4 regions of the Burkholderia sp. BCC0397 genome follow, and region 3 is predicted to be linked to each of the others. Evidence: riboswitches for the same ligand, from Rfam matches in the RefSeq annotation. Region 3 holds a riboswitch; each other region holds the start of a gene.
The links. A riboswitch is a leader RNA that binds a small molecule or an ion and turns the genes downstream of it on or off. The one in region 3 is predicted to bind cobalamin.

Region 1 (4,204 bases), on a different contig from region 3:
ATGCGAAGTGACGCACCGCGTCCGGCTTTGCCGTTTTGCGTCTCCCGTTGACTGATCTTTTCGACCCTCGAGCGACCATGAACTCTCCGACTCTCCCCACGTACGACGACGTCGCCGCCGCCGCGGCCCGGCTCGAAGGCCACGCGCACCGCACGCCGGTGATGACGTCGCGGACGATCGACGACGCGCTCGGCGCGCAGGTGTTCTTCAAGTGCGAGAACCTGCAGCGCATGGGCGCCTTCAAGTTCCGCGGCGCGTTCAATGCGCTGTCGCGCTTCAACGCGGAACAGCGGCGCCACGGCGTCGTCGCGTTCTCGTCGGGCAACCATGCGCAGGCTGTCGCGCTGTCGGCGCGCATCCTCGGCATTCCCGCGACGATCGTGATGCCGCAGGACGCGCCGGCCGCGAAGATGGCCGCGACGCGCGGCTACGGCGGCAACGTCGTGACCTACGACCGCTACACCGAGGATCGCGAGCAGATCGGGCGCGCGCTCGCGGAACAGCACGGGCTCACGCTGGTTCCGCCCTACGATCACCCGGACGTGATCGCCGGCCAGGGCACCGCGGCCAAGGAACTGTTCGACGAAATCGGCCCGCTCGACGCGGTGTTCACGCCGCTCGGCGGCGGCGGGCTGCTGTCGGGCACCGCGCTCGCCACGCGTGCGCTGTCGCCGCATGCGAAGCTGTACGGCGTCGAGCCCGAAGCCGGCAACGACGCCCAGCAATCGTTCCGGTCCGGCACGATCGTGCACATCGACACGCCGCGCACGATCGCCGACGGCGCTCAGACGCAGCACCTCGGCAACCTCACGTTCCCGATCCTCCGCCGCGACGTCGACGACATCCTGACCGCGACGGACGCGGAACTCGTCGACTGCATGCGCTTCTTCGCCACGCGGATGAAGATCGTCGTCGAGCCGACCGGCTGCCTGTCGTTCGCCGCCGCGCGGCGGATGAAGGACGCGCTGCAGGGCAAGCGCGTCGGCGTGGTGATCAGCGGCGGCAACGTCGATCTCGAGAACTTCTGCGCGCTGGTGTCGGCACCGGCCTGACCGTCGCGGCGCGCATGAAGATGCGTGTCATGCGCGCACCGCCGAGCCTTCACGTCGCGTTAAGTTTCGCGCCCTAGACTGATTACGTCGTCCCCGAAGTCAGTCAGTCGTGTAGGAGTCGCCATGAATACGCACGCGATCGTCGCCGCCGCCCTGGCGGCCGCTTCCCTGTCGGCGTTCGCTCAACCGGGCGTGACGTCATCCGGTTTTCCCGCCGCCTCGCCTCACCCTGCAGTCGGGCAAGCGATGCACCGCTCGCCCGCCGCGTTGCCGCCCGCCGGCTTCGTGCTCGCGAAGATCGATCAGAACAATACGCCGCCCGACCGCGGCGGCGACCCGGGCGGCCGCACGCACGGCGGCACGCATATGTAACGACACGCGCCGGCCGCCGGCATTCGGAACGACGGCCGCCGGTTCCGGCGCGACGGCATGCGTTCGAACCCGGCCGTTTCTTCAGACCTGAAAACCCTGTCCGGGCACATCGAACGAAAGGATTTGGAAAGCCGACGCCGACCAATGACGTTTTTTCGCATCCGCGCGCGACCGGACGATTGACGCGCCCGAGCGCCCGCCATTACCCTTGCGCGCTGATGGTTCCCAGGGATGGGATCAAAAGGGAACGCAGCAGGGGCAACGCCCCGAATCTGCGGCTGCCCCCGCAACTGTGAGCGGCGAATCCGTGCCACTGCATGCCACTGGGAAACCGGGAAGGCCGGCACGGACGACGACCCGCGAGCCAGGAGACCTGCCATCGACCCGAGGTCCAGCAGCCGCACCGGGCGGGGTGTCCCGATGCGCGAGGCACCGCCCCTGGCGGCCGCCCGTTGCATGGACGACCCGACCTCAGGATCCGTCAGATGTCCTTCGTTCCAGAATCCGCTTCCCGGCCGGAAGCGCCGCACCGACACGCCGTCGGCATGTGTCCCCTGTCCACACTCCGCTCACGATCGTCGTACGCGCCACACGCTTTGTCCCGCCGCTTCATGAACATTCGTCACCTGCTTGCCACGTCCGCCGCCACCGCGCTGTTTTCCCCGCTCGCCCATGCGGCCGGCGACACGGCGCCTGTACAACCCGCCGGGCCGGTACAAGGCGCGGACCTGCCGACGATCAGCGTGACCGACACGCGGCACCTGCCCGAATCGTTCGACCGGCGCTATGCGTCGACGCAGGTGCTCACGCGCGAGGATCTCGACCGGCTGTCGCCGACCGACCCGAGCATCACGCAGGCGCTCGCCACGCTGCCGGGCGTGACCGTCGCGCAGAACGGCGGGCCGGGTTCGTCCGCGTCGGTCAGCATCCGCGGCTCGTCGGCGAGCCAGGTCGCCGTGTTCATCGACGGCATCCGGATCGGCTCGCCGACCACCGGCATCGCGCCGTGGGCCGACCTGCCGACCGAAGCGTTCGAGCGCGTCGAAGTGATCTCCGGCCCGGCCGCCGCGTCGTTCGGCAACAACGCGATGGGCGGCGTCGTGCAGCTCATCACGCGCCGCGCCGCCAACCAGCCGAACCAGACCACCGTGTCGTTCGGCGGCGGCTCGAACAAGACGTTCGACACGCAGTTCCGCACGTCGGGCACGGTGCCGTCGACGGGGCCGCTGGCCGCGCTCGGCGGGCTCACCTATTCGCTCGGGCTGCACGACTACAACACGGCCGGCATCGATGCGACGCGGCCGTTCTTCTACGGCCACGAAGACGGCCGCAATCCGTATCACGCGCAGGATCTCGATGCGCGGCTCGGCTATGCGCGCGACAACTGGTCGATCTCGACGTTCGCGCTGTACCACCGCTCCGATCTGTCCTACGACAACAGCGGCTACGCCAATCGCGAACTCGATCATCAACTGACGACCGGCGTCGCGTTCCATCTCGACATCACGCCCGATACGCAGTTCGACCAGTCGTTCGGCTATGCGAACGACCGCCAGTTCATCCATGCGGACAACCCGGCCCTCGCGACGGACCAGATCAATTCGCAGCGGATCAGCACGTCGACGTCGCTGACCCATCAGGAGCACGGATTCCACCTGTTCGGCCTGCCGCTGTCGGGCGAATCGAAGCTCGCCTACGACTTCACGCGCGAACAGGCGTTCCTGCCGGTCGATATTCCCGGCGGCGTACCAACGCGCAACGATTCCGCGTTCTCGCTGCACCAGTCGGCGACGCTCGGCAGCGTGACGATGTTCGTCGCCGGCCGTCACGAGATCATCGCCGGGCAAGCGGTGAACATCGGCAACGCCGCGCTGTCGTGGGCGATCACGCCGGTCTACACGGCGCGCGTGTCGTACGGCAATGCGTTCCGCCTGCCGACGTTCAACGACCTGTACTACCCCGGCTACGGCAACCCGACCCTCAGCCCGGAACGCAGCACGTCGGTCGAGGCCGCGCTCGACGCGAACACCGCGTACGGCACGTTCACCGCGGCGATCTACGACACGCGCGTCAACAACCTGATCGCGTACAACCCGGCGACGTTCTCGCCGATGAACATCGGCCGTTCGCACATTCGCGGCATCGACCTGTCGTACAAGGGGACGATCGGCCGCTCGACGCCGGTGAGCGTCGCGGTCGGCATCCTGAATCCGCAGGACGAGACCAACCAGACCTGGCTCAGCCGCCGGCCGCGCCAGACGGTCAGCCTGAACGTCGACCACACGTGGGACGAACTGAAGCTGCATGCGCTGAGCACGGGCGCGTCGCTGCTGTACGGCGGCTCGACCTTCGACGATCCGGCCAACCGGCAGTATCTGGCGTCGTACCTGACGGTAAGCCTGCGCGCGTCGTACCGGATCAATTCGCACCTGACGGTGTCGGCGTCGCTGTCGAACCTGTTCGACCGGCAGTACATGACCGCGTACGGCTACAACACGCTCGGGCGCACCGCGTTCGGCAAGGTCAGCTATACGTTCTGACGGCCCGGCACATCGGCGCAACGCGCCACACCGGCACGCGCGGAAAATTGACATCGCAGCAAAAACTAATAGAATTAGTTTTTTGACTAACCTGCATAGTATTCGTCATGGCGCGTGCCGGCATTACCGTGGACAAGCTCGTCGAAGCCGGCGCGCAGCTCGCCGATGAAAGCGGCTTCGAGCAACTCACCGGCGCGGCGCTCGCGCGGCATTTCGACGTCAAGCTGGCGAGCCTGTATT
Region 2 (4,204 bases), on a different contig from region 3:
CTTGCCCTTCGCGACGAAATACGCGACCACGGGCGCCGCCTGCAGCACGCGTAGCGCCTTGATCGTCATCAGTTCGGGATCGCCGGGGCCGACCCCGACACCGAACAGCCGTCCGCGCGTGCTCGTCATTCGACCTCCGTGGCAAGCGCATTGACCGCGGCGGCGGCCATTGCACTGCCGCCGCGCCGCCCGAGCAGCGCGACGTATGGCACGCCGCGGCTGTCGGCGTCGAGCGTCGCCTTCGATTCGGCCGCGCCGATGAAGCCGACCGGGAAACCGAGGATCAGCGCGGGGCGCGGCGCGCCGGCGTCGATCATGTCGAGCAGGTGGAACAACGCGGTCGGCGCATTGCCGATCACGACGACGCTGCCCGCGAGATGCGGACGCCACAGTTCGAGCGCGGCGGCCGAACGCGTGTTGCCGAGGTGCCGCGCGAGGTCGGGCACCTCCGGCTCGCCGAGCGTGCAGATCACACGGTTGGCCGCAGGCAGCCGTGCGCGCGTGATGCCTTCGGCGACCATCCTCGCGTCGCACAGGATCGGCGCGCCGGCCGCGAGCGCCGCGCGGCCGGCCGCACCGGCGCCGGCCGAGAAGCGCAGGTCGTACACGACGTCGACCATCCCGCACGCGTGGATCACGCGCACCGCGAGTTTCTCGAGATCGGGCGGAACCCGCGACAGGTCGGCCTCGGCGCGGATCGTCGCGAACGACTGGCGGTAGATTTCCTGCCCGTCGCGAATGTAGTCAAGCATCGGTGGTGTCCTGGCTGTGCCGTGCGTCCATGAGTCGGACCGCGGCCTGGTCAATCGTCAGATGGCGCGCGAGCGGGGCGCCGAGGCCCGCGGCCGCGTCGCGCCGGTAAAGGTCGTAGTGCGCGGGCGCCACCGCGACGAGCGTATGTGCGGCCGGGTGCGGCAACGCGCAGTGGCGCTCGCAACCGGTCAGATGCACGTCGAGCGGATGGCCGACGTGCGCGGCGAGCGCAAGCGCGTCGTGTTTCGTGTCGGCGTGCGCTTTCGCGCAGCCCGTGCTGCCGGTGCAGGCGACGAGCGTCGCCAGCGGGTTGGACGCTGCGCATACGAGGCCGAGCGATGCGAGTGCTTCGTGCATCGCCGCTGCGCGCGCGTTCGGCACGCCGTGCATGAACACGCCTTGCCACGGCGTCATCGACAGCGTGCCGTCGCCATCGGCTTCGGCCAGCGCGGCGAGCCGTTCCAGTTGCGCCGCGTCGAGCCGCCCGAGCACGAATTGCGCGCCGACGCTGCAACGCGCCGCGTCGCGCGATGGACGCGCGCCGAAACGCAACGCAGGGTCGGCACGCGTGCGCCGCCAGTCGGCAAGCGCCGGATCGGCCTTGAGCGGAAAGGGCAGGTAGTGCCGGGCGCGCTCGAGCAGCGTGCGTTCGCTGCATGTCGCCAGCAACGCGCGCATCCGCGTGACGTCGGCCGGCGCGAGGTCGAGGAACGCGAGCAGCAGCGCGCGAACCAGCGCGACGCCCTGATCGATTGATACGTCGACCGATGCGGGCCGGTCGCCGTGCGCCACCGGCGGACAGCCGGCCAGCCCTGCCGCGAGACGTACCGCGCCGTCGCCGCGACGCCATGCGGTCAGCCAGATGTCGTGCGGATGATCGAGCGCCGCGACTGCTTCGCCGCCGTCGAGCTGGATCGAGAATTTCGGCGACAGTTCGCCACGGCGCGGCTCGCTCGCCAGCAGGTCGAGCAGCGGCACGGCGAGCGCGTGGCTATCGACGAGTGCGGCGGGGTCGTGCCCGGCGAGCGGGCTGAGCATCACGTTGCGAACGTCGTCGCTCGCCGCCAGCGCGGCCGTATCGGCGGCGGCGTCAGCGCTTGCGCGCGGGCCGAGCCCCGCGTCGAGCAACGCGTGCGCCAGCGCATCGGCCGCGCCGTCGCGAATGCCGCGCAACTGGAGATTCGCGCGATTGGTCGCATCGATCGCGCCGGAATACAGGCGCGCGGCGGCGGCGATCGCGCGCGCCTGGCGCGCATCGAGCCGGCCGCCCGGCAGCTTGATCCGGCACAGCCCGCCGTCGGCGGCCGCGACCACGCGCACGAGCCCCGGGCAGGCCGACGGGCGCACGACGGGCGACGCAGGAATCGAATCGTGGGCGGAATTCAACGGGATACCGGAACAGTGTGGCGCCGCGGCCAACGCATCGGTACACCCCGCCCGACGCCGACTGGCACGCACGCACTTTCTGGCCGGCAGGTCTCCTGGCTGACAGGTCGGCGCCGGCTCCCGGCCTTCCCGGTGAAACCAGTGGCATGAGGGGGGATCGGCTCGCTGTCTACAGTTGCGGGGGCAGCCACAGCGGCGCGCGGTGCGCCCTGTGTTCCCTCTTCGGCCCCGAAGGGCACCGGCGAACGAACGGCCGTAGGATACCCGATTTCGGTCGCGATTCGCGACCGGCTGGCCGTTCGCGGCAAGCGAAGCGGGCAATGGTCGGACGCTGGCGGGCCGGCAGATGAAACGCGGGGTGGAACACGGTACCATGCCGTTTTTTGCAACGCGGATGGCCGCACCGGCGCTTTTACGGCCGCGCGGTGACACGATGAAATCGAACGATAGGGAAGGGTGCATGACGGCGTGGCTGACGGTAGTGGGCATCGGCGACGACGGTTACGCGGGGCTCGGACGCCACGCGCGGCGCGCGCTGCTCGACGCGACGCGCGTGGTAGGCGCGAAGCGGCATCTCGACATGCTGCCCGCGCGGCTGCGGGCCGCGCGCGAAGCATGGCCGTCGCCGTTCGACCTGTCGGGGCTGCTCGCGCGCCGCGGCGCGCCCGTGTGCGTGCTCGCGAGCGGCGACCCGATGCTGTTCGGCGTCGGCGCGACGCTCGCCCGCGAGCTTTCTCCCGACGAATGGCGCGTGCTGCCCGCGCCGTCGTCGCTGTCGCTCGCGGCCGCCCGCCTCGGCTGGGCGCTGCAGGACGTCGGCGCGGTCTCGCTCGTCGGGCGTCCGCTCGCGACACTGGCCCGCCACCTGCTGCCGGGCCGGCGCCTGTTCGTGCTGAGCGCCGACGGCCGCACGCCGGCCGCCGTCGCGGTCGAACTCGCGGCACGCGGCTTCGGGCCGACGCGCGTCAGCGTGTTCGAACATCTGGGCGGCCCGCTCGAGCGGCGTATCGATGGCCTCGCGCAAGACTGGAACGTCGACGAAACGGCTGCGCTCAATCTCGTCGCGCTCGACTGCCGGGCGGGCGCCGACGCGCCGCGCCGCGCGCTCACGCCCGGCCTGCCCGACGACGCGTACCGCCACGACGGCCAGCTCACCAAGCGCGACCTGCGCGCGATGACGCTCGGGCGCCTCGCACCCGCGCCCGGCGAACTGCTGTGGGACGTCGGCGCCGGCAGCGGCTCGATCGGCATCGAATGGATGCGCGCGCATCCATCCTGCCAGGCGATTGCGATCGAAGCGCATGCGGAGCGGCAGCGCTTCATCGAACACAACCGCGATACGCTCGGTGTGCCGGGCCTGCAACTCGTTGCGGGCCGTGCGCCCGATGCGCTTGCGGGGCTCGCCGCACCCGACGCGATCTTCATCGGCGGCGGCGCGACGGCGCCCGGCGTGCTCGACGCGTGCTGGGCGTCGCTGAAACCCGGCGGACGGCTGGTCGCGAACGCGGTCACGCTGCAGGGCGAGATGGCGCTCGCCGCGTGGCGCGATGCGCATGGCGGCACGCTCACGCGCGTGTCGCTCGCGCATGCCGAACCACTCGGCCGCTTCGACACGTGGCGGCAGCCGCTGCCGGTCACGCTGTACGACGTGCGCAAGCCCGACGCGGCCGACACGGCCGGCTCGTCGAATATGTCGATTCCATCGAACGCAACGGACGCGTGATGCGCGACGAAACCCCCGAACGGCCCGCGCCGCTGCGCTTCGGCTACACGACCGGTAGCTGCGCGACCGCGACGTCGCTCGCGGCCGCGCGGCTGCTGCTCGCGGGCCAGGCGGACGACGCGGTCGAGATCGTGCTGCCGAAGGGGCAGCGCGTGATGATGCGGCTCGAATTCTGCCGCGCCACGGCCGACGGCGCCGAAGCCGGCACGATCAAGGATGCCGGTGACGATCCGGACGTCACGCACGGCGCGCTGATCTTCGCGCGCGTCGCGCTCGCGGCCGCGCCCGGCGTGCGCTTTCATGCCGGGCCGGGCGTCGGCACGGTCACGCGCGCGGGGCTCA
Region 3 (4,204 bases):
GCCATCGAGCCCGACGTACCGACGGCGGTCGCGAGCGACGTGGACAACTGCGCGACGGCCGGCAGCACGGCGGGCGTCAGTTCACGATGCTGCACGTAGTGTTCGACATCGGTGCGCGGGTTCGCGGACGGCGCGACACCGTTCGTGTACTTCCCGAACGTCGCAGCCGCCTGGTTCGCGACCGCCACGAAGGTCTGCGATTCGGCGGGCGTGACGGCCTTGTTCAGCGCATACGCGGTCGGCACCGTGCCGATCAGGATCAGCATGATGAGGCCCATCCCTTTCTGCCCGTCGTTCGACCCGTGCGCGAACGACACGCCGGTGCAGGTGAGGATCAGCAGGCAGCGAATCCAGAACGGCGGCGGCTGGTCCTTCGGCGGTTCCTTGTACAGCTCCGGAATCCGCACGAGCGCCTTCAGCGCGAGCAGCAGCAGCGACGCACACAGGAAGCCGACGATCGGCGAGAGCAGCAGCGATTTGCCGACGCCGAGCGCCTGGCCCCAGTCGACGCCGCTCGTGCCGGACGGCCCGTGCATCAGCTGGTTCATCAGCCCGACGCCGATGATCGACCCGATCAGCGTATGCGAGCTCGACGACGGCAGCCCGAAATACCAGGTCGCGAGGTTCCAGACGATCGCGGCGATCAGCAGCGCGAACACCATCGCGAAGCCCGAGCCGCTGCCGACCTGCAGGATCAGCTCGACCGGCAGCAACTGCAGGATGCCGAACGCGACGGCACCGCTCGAGACCATCACGCCGAGGAAGTTCCACATGCCCGACCAGATCACCGCGACGTTCGGCGTCAGCGAGTGCGTATAGATCACGGTCGCGACCGCATTCGCGGTGTCGTGGAAGCCGTTGACGAATTCGAAGCCGAGTGCGATCAGCAGGGCGGCGCCGAGCAGCAGATACGGGAACAGCGACCCTTCGCGGACCGGTGACAGATCGTCGACCAGGTGCGTGGCGATATAGACGGCACCAAGCACGAGCACCAGCAGGAACATGGCATAGCCGATCTGCCTGGTGCGTGCGATGGAGCCAGGATTGTTCGGGGCGGACGAAGCAGGTTGATTCATGACGACATCTCGTAGGGGAGCCTCGTCCGATCCTAGCTGCGGCTAGCAGTCAGTTTGATGACAGTCGGGACGACGAACGGTGTGTCTTACAGGGATGTAAGGCGAGCGGCGGCATGCGAAGCGTCGGGGCGCATCGTTCGCTCACATAGTGAACACGACAGCGGCTTACGCGTGGGTATCGCGCAGGTCATCGTCCGTCGCGGCCAGCGTCCAGCCGGCCGGCGACGCGACGAACGTCGTGCACGACAGTGGTGCCACGTCGAGACGCATGGCCGCGCTGAGATCCATCCGCCGCACATGCGCGATGGCCGCGCGGACGATCGGCGCATGCGTGATCGCGACGACGTCGCGATCGGGCGGCAGCGCGCTCAACCATGCGCCGACCCGATGCGCGGCGGCGTCGAACGATTCGCCGCGATGCGGCGACGCGGACGGCGTGCCGATCCACGCGGCCAGTTCGTCAGGCAGGTCGCGCGCGAGATCGTGCAGCCGCTTGCCGCGCCAATTGCCGTAATCGATGTCGCGCAGCGCGTCGTCGATGTCGGCGTGCAGCCCGAGTGCGTCGGCGGTCTGCCTTGCGCAACGTGCCGGGCTGCACAGCACGAGCGAGCCGGCAACGCCCGTCCAGCGGCCGCGCAGCGCAGCGGCTTCGGCGAGCCCGTGTGCGTCGAGCGGATCGTCGTCGGGAAACGTGCCGCTGCGCATGGCGCGGGTCGATGCGTGCGCGATCAGGCGCAGCGAGGCATGCAGGTTCATGTCGGTTGTCGGATGATCCGGAGCGGGGCGCGCATGCCCATGTGGCATCGCTTCAATACGCGAACGTTCGCGCGTACAATTCGCCCGATACGAAGTGTGGAAGCCGGTGCAATTCCGGCGCGGCCGCGCCACTGTAACCGGGGAATCGATGATCCCGGAAGCCAGACCTGCCTTCGTACCCATCCATCATTTGTCGGGGCGCGATTCCCCTGAGGTGCATCCATGAGCGAAGCAGTGCTGAAGCCGGCGGTCGTGCCGGCACCCATCCCCGTCCGTGAGCTGTTGCCGTGGGCCGTGTTCGTCGGCCTGATCCTGCTGCTCGCACTCTATTTCGTCGGTGCGGAACAGGGCGCGACGTCGCTCGTGCCGGGCATGTACGTGCACGAATTCGTCCACGACGGCCGCCATCTGCTCGGCTTTCCCTGCCACTGACGCGGAGCCTACGATGGTCGGAAAGCTGCTCATGCGCGGGATGCTTGCAGGCATCGCCGCAGGCCTCCTCACATTCGGTTTCGCGAGAATCGTCGGCGAACCGCAAGTCGATCAGGCGATCTCCTTCGAAGAAAAAACCGCCGCCGCCCAAGGCGAAGCACCAGAGCCCGAACTGGTCAGCCGCCACACGCAGGCCGGCCTCGGGCTGCTGACGGGCGTCGTGACCTACGGCGCGGCATTCGGCGGGCTGTTCTCATTGGTCTTCGCGTACGCGTACGGACGCGGCAGCCGCCTGCCGGCACGGCCGCTGGCCGCGTGGCTGGCGCTGGCGGCGTTCGTCGCGCTCGTGATCGTGCCGAACCTCAAGTACCCGGCCAATCCGCCGTCGGTCGGCGACCCCGACACGATCGGCTATCGCACCGGCCTGTTCTTCCTGATGATCGCGATCTCGGTCGCGACGATGGTGTTCTCGGTCGGCGTGCGCCGCCATCTGCTGGCGAAGCTCGGCCAGTGGAACGCGTCGATCGTCGCCGGGCTCGTGTTCGTCGCGATCATTGCGGCCGTGCAGATCGGGCTGCCGTCGGTCAGCGAGCTGCCGGCCGATTTCCCGGCGGCCTTGCTGTGGAAGTTCCGGGTGGCGGCCATCGGCATGCAGGTGATCATGTGGACGACGATCGGCCTGCTGTTCGGCGCGTGGGTCGAGCGCGGCGAACGCGCCGGCATGCGCGCCGCCTGACGCGCGGGGCAGCCGGGCGCGCCTAGCGCAGCATGCGCGGTGCGCTCCACGTCGATTCGCGCGCCAGCGCGACGAATGCGGCCAGATAGTCGATCGAGGCGTCCGCTTCGCGGATGCCGAGGAAGATCTGCTTCGCGATGCCCTTCTTGCCGAGCTTGACCGGCACGACCGGCATCCGGTCCGCGTACTCGTCGGCGAGCCACCGCGGCAGCGCGGCCACGCCGCGCCCGCTCGCGACCATCTGCAACATGATGTCGGTCGTCTCGATCGACTTGTGCCGCCTCGGCACGATGCCGGCCGGCGTCAGGAACTGGTTGTAGATGTCGAGCCGGTCGGTTTCGACCGGGTACGTGATCAGGATCTCGTCGGTCAGTTGCTCGGGGCTCACGTAGTCGACATTCGCGAACCGGTGCGCATCCGCGACCACCAGCACCTGTTCGTAGTCGAACACGGGATCGAAGCGCAGCCCCGGCTTGTTCAGCGGATCGGGCGTCACGAGCACGTCGATGTCGTAACCGAACAGTGCGCCGATGCCGCCGAACTGGAAGCGCTGCTTCACGTCCACGTCGACGTCGGGCCAGCACGACAGGTAGGGTGACACGACCTTCAGCAGCCACTGGTAGCACGGGTGGCACTCCATCCCGATGCGCAGCGTGCCGCGCTCGCCCTTCGCGTACTGCTTCATCCGTTCCTCGGCGAGCTCGAACTGCGGCAGCAGCCGGTTCGCCAGCTTCAGCAGATACTGCCCACCCTGCGTGAGCCGCAGGCCGCGGCCTTCCCGATCCCAGATCGGCGTGCCGAGCTGCTGCTCGATTTTCCTGACGGTATGGCTGAGCGCCGACTGCGTGAGGTGCAGCGCATTGGCCGCCGCGGTCAGCGAGCCCTGGCGCTCGACCTCACGAATGACGACGAGATGGAATCGTTCCAGCATGGATCGTGCTCATGCAGCGAATGCATGAAAAATGTTAATGGATGAATGAAATAATGCCATTTTATTTCATGGGATGAAATCCCTATGATGGCTGCCGGATCTACTATTTCTTCTGGACGGCAGCTTCATGGTCACGACACACAACCTCGGTTTTCCGCGCATCGGCGCGCAGCGCGAACTCAAGTTCGGTCTCGAACGCTACTGGAAGGGCGAATCGTCGCGCGACGAACTGAAGGCGCTCGGCGCCGAGCTGCGCCGGCGTCACTGGCACGA
Region 4 (4,204 bases), on a different contig from region 3:
GGCGCTGGCCTGCGACGACAGCGACAGCACACCCGCCGGCTCCGGAAAGTGCGGGTTCGCCGCCTGGGCGTGCGCGGCGGGCGACGCGAGCGTCAGCGCGACGGGAACGGCGGCGGCGAGGGCGAGCGACAGCGCGAGTGCGGATTTCTTGGTCATTGTTGGCTCCTTGTGCGAGGGCGCGCAGGCGGATCACGCGTGCGCGACGCGGGCGTACCGCGCGAAAAAAACGACAGCCGGCCCGATCGACCGACAGCGGTTGCTTAGGCTGCGCGAAAGCGCCGCGAGTTCCGTTTCGGCAGGCGTACTGACCGGATTTGACCTTTGGCGCGCGCCTACTTCATCAACTTCTCAGTGATGAATCGCCATTCCGCACGCGTGACGGGCGTGATCGACAGCCGGTTGCCGCGGGCGAGCACGCGCATGTCGGCGAGCTCGTCGTGCTCGCGCAGCGCGGCGAGCGGCACGAGCGGCGACTTCTTCACGAAGCGCACGTCGACGAGCAGCCAGCGTGGTGTTTCCTGCGTCGATTTCGGGTCGTAATAGGGGCTTTTCGGATCGAACTGCGTGGGATCGGGGTAGGGTGTCGACGATACTTCGGCGAGGCCGGCGATGCCCGGCTCGGGGCAGCTCGAGTGATAGAACAGCACGCCGTCGCCGATCTTCATCGTGTCGCGCATGAAATTGCGCGCCTGATAGTTGCGCACGCCGGTCCACGGCAGCGAGCGCTGCGGTGCGTTGGCGAGATCGTCGATGCTTGCTTCGTCCGGTTCGGACTTCATCAGCCAGTATTGCATGGATCGTGATCGATGCAGAAAGAGGCGTGAGCGTCTGTTTGCATGCGCGCTCCGCATGCAAACAGACCCTGAAAAAGAAAACGGCACCGGGACTTGCCCGATGCCGTTGGATAGGCCCCCGCCTTGGCCGCTAGGCCGGCATCCTGAACCTGAGGTTCAGAATTGGTCGCAGTTAGCAGCACTTCGGGTACATCAGACAGAGTGACGCGCGCGCCCGTGCTACAAATTTCCGCAACCGTGCACATGGCATTGGTTCAAGGAATATATGACCTTGGCGAACCAGGCAGGGAAGCTGACTGAACTGTGTTTCGATGCGCCAATTTGACCACCGTTGACCGTCGAGATCAAGGGGAATCGACGTATCGATTAAAACGTTACTGCGTCTCGTGCTGTGCGAGCACCGCGCCGAGCTGTTCGTTCATCTGGTGCATTGTACGACGGATTTCCTCCGCCGGAAATGCTTCACCGTGCCGCACGCTCGTTTGCAGCCGCAGCAATTCCGATGCAAGCGACAGCGCCGCCATCACAGCGATGCGATCGGTGCCGCGCACCGAGCTGTTCGAGCGGATTTTCGACATCTCGGCGTCGACGCGCGCGACCGCTTCGAGCAGTGCCGCTTCGGTCTCGGCCGAACAGGCGAGCCGATAGGGCTGACCGAGAATCGAGACTTCGATCTGCTTGGTGCTCATGCATGTTCTCCGTGGCTGGCCGCGTCATCGCCATCCGTGCGCGCCTGCGCATCGAGCAGGTCGAGCTGGTTGTCGGCTTGCTCCGCGCTCTTCGAGCGCGGCAGCTTTTCGAGAATCGCGTTCAGTTTCACCTGGGCGTCGTCGATCTTCGCCGACAGCGTGTCGCGCTCGGCCGCGAGCGCATTGCGTTCGTCGCGCAGCTGCGCGAGTTCCGCGCGGACCGTGTCCGCTTCCGCGCGCAATTGCGCGACCTGCTCCTCGAGCGCGAGCCGTTCCGAGTGATAGCGCTTGTTCAGCGAAATCAGACGGCCAATATTTTGAGATAAAGTTTCGAGTTCGTTGAGCATTTGCTGCGTCCTCTAAAGACCCAGCATTTTAGCGCGGAATAACGTGCAATCCGACATCTGTAACGTTTCCAGTCGTAACACCCCTGCTTCTTGCCGCGAATAAGCGCGTCCCGTGCGGGTCCGGACGCTTCCTTGACGCTCGTGCGACCGGCTCCTAAACTGGCGCCGCCTCGGTGCTCGCGCGCAGGACGCGCGGTTAAACGGGAAGCAGGGTGCGGGCTCCAGGAGCGCGCCAACCTGCGCTGCCCCCGCAACGGTAAGCGGCCGCGTCGCGTGACGCAGGCCGGCTCGGGCGCGTTTCGCGTGCAGGTCGCATGCGGGCGCGGGCCACTGCGCGTCATGGCGCGGGAAGGCGAGCCGGACCGCCGCCAGCCCGGATACCGGCCGAGACGGGGAGCCCGCATGGGCTCCATGACGCGCGGCCTGCGGGGAAGCGGGGCGCGCAATGTTTCACGGAATGTTCTTCGATGCCGACCCCAATCGTCCGCCACGCGCTCCTGTCGCGCCCGGCCGGCTCCCGCAAGCGGATGCGCCGCGCGTCGTGCGCGCGGCCGTGCGCGGCATGAGCGCCGCGCGCGCCGCCGTGATCTGGGCCGCGCTGGCCGCGGTGGTCACGCTGCTGTTCGTCGCGTCGCTGTCGATCGGCAGCGTGCCGATGTCGCCGTGGCAAGCGCTTGCGTCGCTCGTGCCGCACGGCGGCGATAGCCTGTTTGCCGATATCGTCCGGACGCTGCGCGTGCCGCGCGCGCTCGCGGGTTTCGCGTGCGGCGCGCTGCTCGCACTGGCCGGCGCGTTGTTGCAGGTGCTGCTGCGCAATCCGCTCGCGGAGCCGTACGTGCTGGGTGTGTCCGGCGGCGCGGCCGGCTTTGCGCTCGTCGCGATGATCGCGGGCGGCGCATGGTGGCTCGTCGATGCGTCGGCGTTCGCCGGTTCGCTCGTCTCGGTCGCACTCGTGCTCGGTCTCGCAAGGCGCGAGCTGTGGCGCGGCGAATCGCGCGACGCATCGCCGCGGCTGCTGCTCACCGGCGTCGTGATCGCGGCGGGGTGGGGCGCGCTCGTCACGCTGTTGCTGTCGCTCGCGCCCGACGCGCGGCTGCGCGGCATCATCTTCTGGCTGACGGGCGACCTGAACGGCGCGACGGCGCCGTGGTTCGCGTGGGGCGCGCTGTTGCTGAGCGCATGCGTCGCGCTGCCGGCCGCGCCGCAACTGAACGTGCTGCTGCGCGGCGACGCGACCGCACAGGCACTCGGCGTGCCGGTCGCGCGCCTGCGCGTGCGGATCTATCTCGTCGCGTCGCTGGCCGCCGCGGCCGCCGTGACGACGGCCGGCATGATCGGCTTCGTCGGGCTCGTCGTGCCGCATGCGTTGCGGCTCGCGTTCGGCAACGACCAGCGGATGCTGCTGCCGGCCGCGATGCTCGCGGGCGGCGGCGGCGTGATGGCGGCCGACCTGCTCGCGCGCACCGCGATCGCGCCCGCGCAATTGCCGGTGGGCGTGATGACCGCGTTGATCGGCGTGCCGGTGTTCCTGTGGATGTTGCTGAGGAGGCCGATGCGATGACGGGCACCGCCGCACCGCACGCCGCTGCCGGCGACATGCACTACATGGCCGTCGATCTGACGCTGAAGGCCGGCGCGCGCACGCTGCTCGACCGCTTCACGCAGGCGTTCCGCCCCGGCGAGATCTGGTGCGTCGCCGGCCCGAACGGCGCGGGCAAGACGACGCTGCTCGCCACGCTCGCGGGATTGCAGCCGCCGGCCGGCGGACACGTCGAGATCGATGGCCGGCCGCTTGCCGCGTGGCGCCCCGAGCAACTCGCGCAGCGCCGCGCGCTGATGCCGCAGCAATTGCACGATGCGTTCAGCGCGACCGTGTTCGACACGGTGCTGCTGAACCGCTTTCCGTATCTCGGCGGCTGGGGCTGGGAGCGCGACGGCGACCGCACGGCCGCGCGCGACGCGCTCGCGACGTTCGACCTGACCGCGCTCGCGTCGCGCGACGTGATGTCGCTGTCGGGCGGCGAGCGGCAGCGCGTCGCGCTGGCCGCGACGCTGTGCCAGGACGCGCCGCTGATGCTGCTCGACGAACCGCTCGCGCATCTCGACCTGCATCACCAGATCGACTGCCTGACCGCGCTGGCCGAGTGGCTCGCGGCAGGCCCGCGCACGGTGATGTTTTCGTGTCACGACCTGAACCTCGCGCGGCGTTTCGCGACGCATGCGCTGTTGCTCGACGGCCGCGGCCATGCGTGGGCCGGCCCCGTGCACGACGTGCTGACGCCCGAGCGCGCGAGCGACGCGTTCGGCTATCCGCTCGTGCTGATCCGCGAGAACGGCCGCGATGCGCTGCTGCCGGCATGGCCTGCGCGACAAT

Region 1: it holds a riboswitch for cobalamin, as region 3 does, so the genes downstream of both, HWX03_RS20150 (TonB-dependent receptor) here and HWX03_RS27080 (CbtB-domain containing protein) in region 3, are expected to answer to the same signal.
Region 2: it holds a riboswitch for cobalamin, as region 3 does, so the genes downstream of both, cobG (precorrin-3B synthase) here and HWX03_RS27080 (CbtB-domain containing protein) in region 3, are expected to answer to the same signal.
Region 4: it holds a riboswitch for cobalamin, as region 3 does, so the genes downstream of both, HWX03_RS22700 (iron ABC transporter permease) here and HWX03_RS27080 (CbtB-domain containing protein) in region 3, are expected to answer to the same signal.

What each region holds. Positions count from the first base shown of each region.
Region 1 covers NZ_CADFDL010000006.1:143,579-147,782, reverse strand. Annotated here, with positions in the region: gene HWX03_RS20165 (PAS domain-containing protein) at 1-11, shown strand, start outside; gene HWX03_RS20160 (threo-3-hydroxy-L-aspartate ammonia-lyase) at 78-1,052, shown strand; gene HWX03_RS20155 (hypothetical protein) at 1,176-1,424, shown strand; cobalamin riboswitch at 1,627-1,820, shown strand; gene HWX03_RS20150 (TonB-dependent receptor) at 2,036-3,964, shown strand; gene HWX03_RS20145 (TetR-like C-terminal domain-containing protein) at 4,093-4,204, shown strand, end outside.
Region 2 covers NZ_CADFDL010000010.1:123,979-128,182, reverse strand. Annotated here, with positions in the region: gene HWX03_RS26565 (precorrin-2 C(20)-methyltransferase) at 1-129, opposite strand, end outside; gene HWX03_RS26560 (precorrin-8X methylmutase) at 126-752, opposite strand; gene cobG (precorrin-3B synthase) at 745-2,100, opposite strand; cobalamin riboswitch at 2,207-2,397, opposite strand; gene cbiE (precorrin-6y C5,15-methyltransferase (decarboxylating) subunit CbiE) at 2,600-3,862, shown strand; gene HWX03_RS26545 (cobalt-precorrin-5B (C(1))-methyltransferase) at 3,862-4,204, shown strand, end outside.
Region 3 covers NZ_CADFDL010000011.1:4,056-8,259, forward strand. Annotated here, with positions in the region: gene HWX03_RS27070 (inorganic phosphate transporter) at 1-1,076, opposite strand, end outside; gene HWX03_RS27075 (histidine phosphatase family protein) at 1,242-1,832, opposite strand; cobalamin riboswitch at 1,879-2,022, shown strand; gene HWX03_RS27080 (CbtB-domain containing protein) at 2,055-2,264, shown strand; gene HWX03_RS27085 (CbtA family protein) at 2,278-3,000, shown strand; gene HWX03_RS27090 (LysR family transcriptional regulator) at 3,023-3,931, opposite strand; gene metE (5-methyltetrahydropteroyltriglutamate--homocysteine S-methyltransferase) at 4,059-4,204, shown strand, end outside.
Region 4 covers NZ_CADFDL010000007.1:281,096-285,299, reverse strand. Annotated here, with positions in the region: gene HWX03_RS22725 (SIMPL domain-containing protein) at 1-156, opposite strand, end outside; gene HWX03_RS22720 (EVE domain-containing protein) at 333-794, opposite strand; RNA gene ssrS (6S RNA) at 906-1,087, opposite strand; gene HWX03_RS22710 (cell division protein ZapA) at 1,169-1,483, opposite strand; gene HWX03_RS22705 (ATPase) at 1,480-1,830, opposite strand; cobalamin riboswitch at 1,985-2,234, shown strand; gene HWX03_RS22700 (iron ABC transporter permease) at 2,393-3,391, shown strand; gene HWX03_RS22695 (ABC transporter ATP-binding protein) at 3,388-4,204, shown strand, end outside.